Regions from separate parts of the Rothia sp. 110740021-2 genome, predicted to be linked through region 2. Evidence: predicted binding sites of a transcription regulator. Region 2 holds the regulator's gene; the other holds the start of a gene.
What was found. The regulator HspR, encoded in region 2, represses chaperone genes until heat shock. The targets are predictions, from matches to a motif close to AAGTTGAGTCNNNNNGACTCAACTT.
Positions count from the first base shown of each region.

Region 1: the regulator HspR is predicted to act here: its motif matches at 1,907-1,931, upstream of clpB (ATP-dependent chaperone ClpB).

Region 1 covers NZ_JBSZFE010000001.1:277,800-281,211, reverse strand. The annotation lists gene clpB (ATP-dependent chaperone ClpB) at 1-1,855, opposite strand, end outside; gene ACUXHH_RS01230 (NAD(P)-dependent oxidoreductase) at 2,122-2,805, shown strand; gene ACUXHH_RS01225 (HAD family hydrolase) at 2,824-3,412, shown strand, end outside.
Region 2 covers NZ_JBSZFE010000002.1:292,187-295,598, reverse strand. The annotation lists gene ACUXHH_RS07185 (nucleotide exchange factor GrpE) at 1-381, shown strand, start outside; gene ACUXHH_RS07180 (DnaJ domain-containing protein) at 748-1,725, shown strand; gene ACUXHH_RS07175 (heat shock protein transcriptional repressor HspR) at 1,729-2,199, shown strand; gene trmB (tRNA (guanosine(46)-N7)-methyltransferase TrmB) at 2,447-3,253, opposite strand.

The sequences.
Region 1 (3,412 bases), on a different contig from region 2:
CCTTAGCCAGCTCAGTCTTACCGACACCGGTCGGGCCAAGGAACAGGAAGGAACCAATCGGGCGATCCGGGTCGGAGATGCCAGCACGGGCGCGGCGGACAGCGTCAGAGACAGCTACCACTGCGTCTTCCTGACCAATCAGGCGGGCACCGATGCGCTTCTCCATTTCGAGCAACTTCTCAGATTCGCCCTGCATCATGCGACCTGCAGGAATACCGGTCCAGGAGGAGATAACCTCAGCGATATCGTCTGCGGTGACCTCTTCGGAGACCATGGATTCGTTCTTAGCGCGGTCCTCGGCACGCTGTGCTTCCTCCAGTTCGGCTTGCTTTGCGGGAATCTCGCCGTAGAGCAGGCGGGATGCCTCAGCAAGGTTACCTTCACGCTGTGCCACCTCGGCGCGGGAGCGCAGCTCGTCAATCTCAGTCTTGAGGTCACCCACGCGGTTCAGGTTCGCCTTCTCGGCTTCCCAACGGGCGTTGAGGGAGTCGAGTTGTTCTTTCTTGTCTGCCATGTCCTTGCGCAACGCTTCCAGACGCTCCACGGATGCGGGATCGGTTTCGCCGGCAAGCGCGAGTTCCTCCATGGTGAGGCGGTCCACGGCGCGGCGCAACTGGTCGATTTCCTCCGGTGCGGAGTCAATTTCCATGCGCAGGCGGGATGCGGCCTCATCGATCAGATCAATTGCCTTGTCCGGCAGCTGACGGGAGGGAATGTAACGGTTGGACAGGGTTGCTGCTGCAACCAGTGCAGAGTCAGCAATCTGCACCTTGTGGTGTGCCTCGTAGCGTTCCTTCAGGCCACGCAGAATACCGATGGTGTCATCTACGCTGGGCTCGCCCACGTACACCTGCTGGAAGCGGCGCTCCAGGGCAGGGTCCTTCTCGATGTTCTCGCGGTACTCATCCAGGGTAGTGGCACCGATCAGGCGCAGCTCACCACGGGCAAGCATGGGCTTGAGCATGTTGCCTGCATCCATGGAGCCTTCGGATGCGCCAGCACCGACGACGGTGTGAATCTCGTCGATGAAGGTCACGATCTGACCTTCGGACTTCTTGATTTCTTCGAGGACTGCCTTCAGGCGTTCCTCGAATTCACCGCGGTACTTTGCGCCTGCGACCATGGAGCCCAGGTCCAGACTGATGAGGGTCTTGCCGCGCAGAGATTCGGGCACGTCGCCGGAAACCATGCGCTGCGCCAGGCCTTCCACGACGGCGGTCTTACCGACACCGGGCTCACCAATCAAAACGGGGTTGTTCTTGGTGCGGCGGGAGAGCACCTGCACGACGCGGCGAATCTCAGAGTCGCGGCCGATGACTGGGTCTAGCTTGCCTGCGCGGGCGATGGCGGTCAGGTCGGTGCCGTATTTTTCGAGCGCCTGGAAGGTGCCTTCGGGGTCGGGGGTGTCCACGGTGCGGTCTCCTCGAACGTTGGGGATGGTCTGTGCAATGAGCTCTGCGGTAGCCCCGAGCTTGTGCATTGCGGTTGCAGTGCTATCGGTTCCGCTGGCAATGCCGAGCAGGATCATTTCGGTAGAAACGTAGGTATCTCCGAAGCCCTGGGCGCGGGTCTGTGCCGCCTGCAGAGCAGAGAGCGCGGCACGGCTGAGGGAAGCGTTCTGCGCGGAGGCACCGGATGCCTTCGGCAGCTTCTTGATTTCAGCGGATGCTGCCTCAGAGATAGCGTCCACATCCAGACCTGCAGCCTTGAGGACTGCTACGGCGACGCCTTCACGCTGGTCCATGAGGGCCTTGAGGATGTGCGCGGTTTCAATAGTGGGGTTGCCGGCGGTTTGAGCGTTAGTATTTGCCGCCGAGATGACTTCTTGACTCTTGGTGGTGAACTTGTTGTCCATGATGTTCCTTTCGTATTTCGGGGGCTTATCCTATGTGCCCCTGCATTACATAACTTGAGTCTACTACACTCAATTATTCTGCGCAATAGGTTAACCGGGGTTTTGGAGATTAAAATTTCGGCAATAACCATGGGCGCTTCGCACGAATAAAGCGGCGAAAACACAGGCTCCAGCCATAAACTCCTTCCAAAAGCCCTATTGTTATAGTGACCACATTGGGTACTTGCAAGTTCCCACAATAATCACAGACAGAAATGGGGACCCACATGAAAATACTGGTTCTAGGCGCAACCGGCCGCACCGGCTATCTCTTTACCCGCAAAGCTCTGAAGGACGGGCACACCGTCACCGCCTACGTACGCAACCCCAACAAGGCCCTAGCGCTTTTGGGGGCGCACCACAATCTCACTATCGTTCCGGGAGCCCTGGACGACGCCGAGCAGCTCGCCGTAGCATCCTCCGGGCAGGACGTGATGGTTAGCATCTTGGGCCAGAAAGCCACGGTGCGAGAATTTCTCTCCTCCACGTTCATGCAGGATCGTCTGCCTCTCATCATGGAGGCGGTGGCGGGCGCAGGCGTGAAGCACTGTGTTCTGATGAGCGCATACGGCGTGGGCGATACGGTACGGACCGCATCACTCCCCATGCGCCTAGTATGCAAGGTCATCATGCGCGGCATTTTCACCGACCGAGTTAAGGCGGATGCCCTGGTCGCCGAATATCAGCCGTATATTTCACATGCGCATCCGGGCAGGCTGACCAATAAACCCGGCAGGGGTGGGGTGAAGGTATATGACATGGCGAGTGTCGAGCGAACTGCAGGCATCCCAACGATTGCCCGTGAGGACGTCGCTGATGCACTGCTCACTATCGCCAAGAACCCCCAGAACGCAGGTACGGATTTTTTGGTGACACTTGGGGACGTTGCCCTACGCTCACCCCAGAAATAAACCGGTAGGCTTAATGGCATGACGACTACGAACATCTTTCCCGCCGCCATTCTCTTCGACCACGACGGAACCCTCGTCGATACCGAACCCGTATGGGCTGCCGCAAAGGTTGCTCTCGCTGCAGAATTTGGCGGCGCCTGGACTGCGCAGGACACCCTCGACTGCCTGGGCCTATCCATGCAGTTCACCCTGGACCGCCTACGTAAGCGCGGTGTAAACCTACCGGATGAAGAAATCAACGAGCGACTCGTCACCAAGGTGCACGATGCCCTGGCACACCAGCCGGTCGAGTTCCTGCCCGGTCTTGAGCGTTTCCTCTGGGAGGTTCGCGAGGCGCAGATTCCGGCGGCAGTCGTCACGAATGCAGCCACCTCCGTGGCTCGCCGCACCGCAAATGCGGCACCTGAGGGTACGTTCTCAGCGGTTATTGGTAATGATGAAACCACACACCCCAAGCCGGACCCGCAACCTTATCTTTTGGCGGCCGAGCGCCTGGGTGTTAATCCGACACAGTGCGTGGCTCTTGAGGATTCGCCTTCGGGTGTGCGCAGTGCGGCCGCGGCGGGTATGCGTGTCATTGTTGTGCCGGGTGAACTGGAGGTTCCAG
Region 2 (3,412 bases):
CGCCTGCAGGCTGAGTTCACCAACTACAAGAACCGCACTGCCCGCGAAAAGGAGCAGCTGCGAAGCTTCGTAATCGGTGACCTGGTCGGCGCACTGCTGCCGGTATTCGACGACATCGACGCCGCACGCAAGCACGGCGACCTGCAGGACGGCCCCTTCGCTTCCATCGCTGCGAAGCTCGAAGAGCTGCTCAGCAAGCAGGGTGTGGAGCGTTTCGGTGAAGTAGGCGATGCCTTCGACCCGAACATCCACGAAGCTGTACTGCAGCAGCCCACCGACGAGGTGGCCGAGGATCATGTCTCCATGGTTCTGCGTTACGGCTACCGCGTGAACGACCGCGTGGTTCGTACCGCTCAGGTGGCTGTGGCTGTCGCACCGTAAGGCGGTCGGCTAAGCATTGGCTGAATAACTAACGACGGGCGGGTGCTCTCCCTGATGGGGGAGTGCCCGCCCTGTTGTTTGCCTGAGCTGTTCTGCCTGAGCTATTTGCCCGGGCCGCCTGGCGCGTCTGTTCTGCCCGGTGCGCCTGTTTTGCCCGGGATGCTATGCCCGTGTTGGCGCGGGTTTCGGCGAGCTGTGGCGGTGGTTAAAAGGCTTGTAGGGGTGCTATTTTTTGGGCTAGCCCTTTCGAAATTGAGTCAAGTAGACTAAACTTTTATATAGAGCATTAAGACAAGAACGTGGTGCCCTGCTAGCCGTCCCGTAACCGAGGAGGGCGGCGCATCACCGCAGAAGGAGAAACGCAACATGGCAAGTGAAAACTGGCTAACCGACGACTTTTATAAGGCACTGGGTGTCAGCGAAGACGCAAGCGAAAGCGACATCAAGAAGGCGTACCGCAAGCTCTCCCGCAAGTACCACCCGGACCTGAACCCCGGCGACGCCGCAGCAGAGAAGAAATTCAAGGAAATCTCGGAAGCATACGATGTGCTCTCCGATAAGAAGCAGCGCGAAGAGTACGACCAGATCCGCCGCTACGGCGCATCTGGCATGGGGGGTTTCGGCGGTGGCGGTTACACCGGTTACCCCGGCGCGGACGCATTCGGTGGCTTCAGCAACGGCGGCGCAGGGATCAACATTGACGACCTGCTCGGCGGCCTCTTCGGTGGCAGTGCCGGCGGCTCCCGACGCTCCGCAGGCTTCACCAGCGCAGACTTCGGCGGCATGGGTGGTGGCGGCTTCGGCGGCGCACAGCACGCAGCACCCGAAGAAAGTACTACCAGCACCCGCATCAGCCTCGCCCAGGCATACACCGGCGCGACCGTGACTGTGTTCCTGCCGGACGGCTCCCACACCGAGGCACGCATCCCCGCAGGCATTAAGGACGGTCAGAAGGTCCGCCTGCGCGGCAAGGGTCTGCGCGGCGGCGACCTGAAGGTCACCGTGCGCGTCTCCGATGACTCCCTGTACTCCCGCGAGGGCAACAACCTGATTTTGCGCGCACCCGTCACCCTCGCCGAGGCTGTCGACGGCGCAGTGATTGAGGTGCCCCTGCCCGACGCATCCACCGTGAAGCTGCGCCTGGCACCCGGCCAGGTCGGCCGCCGACTGCGCGCTAAGGGCCGCGGCTTCAAAGCTAAGGGCGGCGACGGCGACCTGCTGGTCATCCCGGAGATTGTGCTGCCCGCCGAGCTGAGCGCAGAGGCGCAGGAAGCATTCGATAAATTCGTAAAACTGGCACCGCAGGAGAACCCGCGTAAGGATCTGTTGAAGAAGGCTAAGTAAACCATGGCATCTCGAGAATCATCATCTAAGTCCCGTAGCGGCAAGCCGTTGCACAGTGTGGACCGCCCGGTTTTCGTGATTTCTGTGGCGGCTGAACTGGCCGGCATGCACCCACAGACTCTGCGCCAGTACGACCGTATTGGCCTGGTCCAGCCTTCGCGTGCGCCGGGTAAGGCGCGCCGCTATTCGCAGCGTGATGTGAACCGTCTGCAGCAGATTCAGCAGCTCTCGCAGGAGGGTGTCTCCCTGGAAGGTATTCGCCGCATTATTGAGCTGGAATCCCTCGTGGAGCAGCAACAGGAGCAGATCGCGGCGTTGCAGCGTCAGGTTGAGGACGCGAAGGTGAAGCTGGGCATGGCGGAGCGCGTGTTCGCCGCCGGTACCAGTGGCGATGTGGTGCATATTGCCCGCGGTACCCGCCCGGCGCCTCGTCGGCGTTCTTCGGCGGTGGTTCTCTACCGTAAGCCGCGTTAACCTGTTAGGCTAGGATAAACGGCTCGGCTGTTCTGGCCCATCTGCGCTAGTCAGCCACCCATATAGGCTTGTGCGTCTTAGCGTTGTGCGAGCGAGGTAGGGTAGACCCCCGCCCGCATGCACTTAGACCCACACACAAGAAGGTGAGGCTCCCCGAATGATCGGGGAGCCTCACCTTCTTTAACGTATGCACTTTGCGCGGCGGCGGGAAATCACATGGCGGTAACTCTTGCTAGCGCTGCTCCGCTTACTTGCGGCGGTAAGTCAGATCGTGCGCGCGGCGGCCCGCCTCCTGAGCCTTACGCTCAAAGCTGGTGAGAGTACGACCCTCCCAACGCGGAGCCCAGCCACCCAGCGGATCCTCCTCGGTCGCACCGGCGCCTGGGTTCACGTTCTCAAAGTCGGGGTGCGCCTCCAGAACCTCACGCATGACCAGGGCGTACTCCTCCCAGTCAGTCGCCAGACGCCAAATGCCGCCGGGCTTGAGCACACGCGCAACCTTATCAGCAAACGCCGGGGACACCAGGCGGCGCTTGTGGTGGCGGGACTTGTGCCAGGGATCCGGGAAGAACACCCACAGCTCATCCACGGAGTTCTCCTCAAGCATGTTGTCGAGCAGCTCGGGTGCGTTCGCCTGAGCCACACGCACGTTCTCCACGCCGGCGTTACCCATCTTCAGCAGCAGGTCTGCGATGCCGGGGGTGTACACCTCAACGGCAAGGAAGTTTGCCTCGGGCACCTCAACTGCGCGGTGCACGATTGCCTCTCCCAGACCGGAACCAATCTCGACGACCTGGTACGCCTTACGGCCGTAAATCTTGACCGGGTCGAAAGTCGCCTCGGGGGCTACGGAAGTATCGGTGCGCAGGCGCGGGATGTCCAGCACATGGGTGGGGGAGTAGGTGTCCCACGCCTTCTGACGGCGCGCGGTGAGGCGATCGCCGCGGCGGACGAAGGAGTAGGGCTGGCGGAAGAATTCCTCGGGAACCGGCTTCTTGGCCTTTTCTTCGGTAGATTCGGGTGCCTGGGTAGGCTGTGTGTTCTCAGTAGACATACCTAAAAGAATAGCGTAGCGCCGCTACACCGTGCGGTTTCGTGGTGTGTGGGGCTGGCGTGACGCTGAACCAGCCGGGCGTGACGCTGAACTAGTCGGGCGTATGCCGGTCTGAGAAATACAGAAATTCAACGCGCAGACAAAAGTGCGGCGGGAACG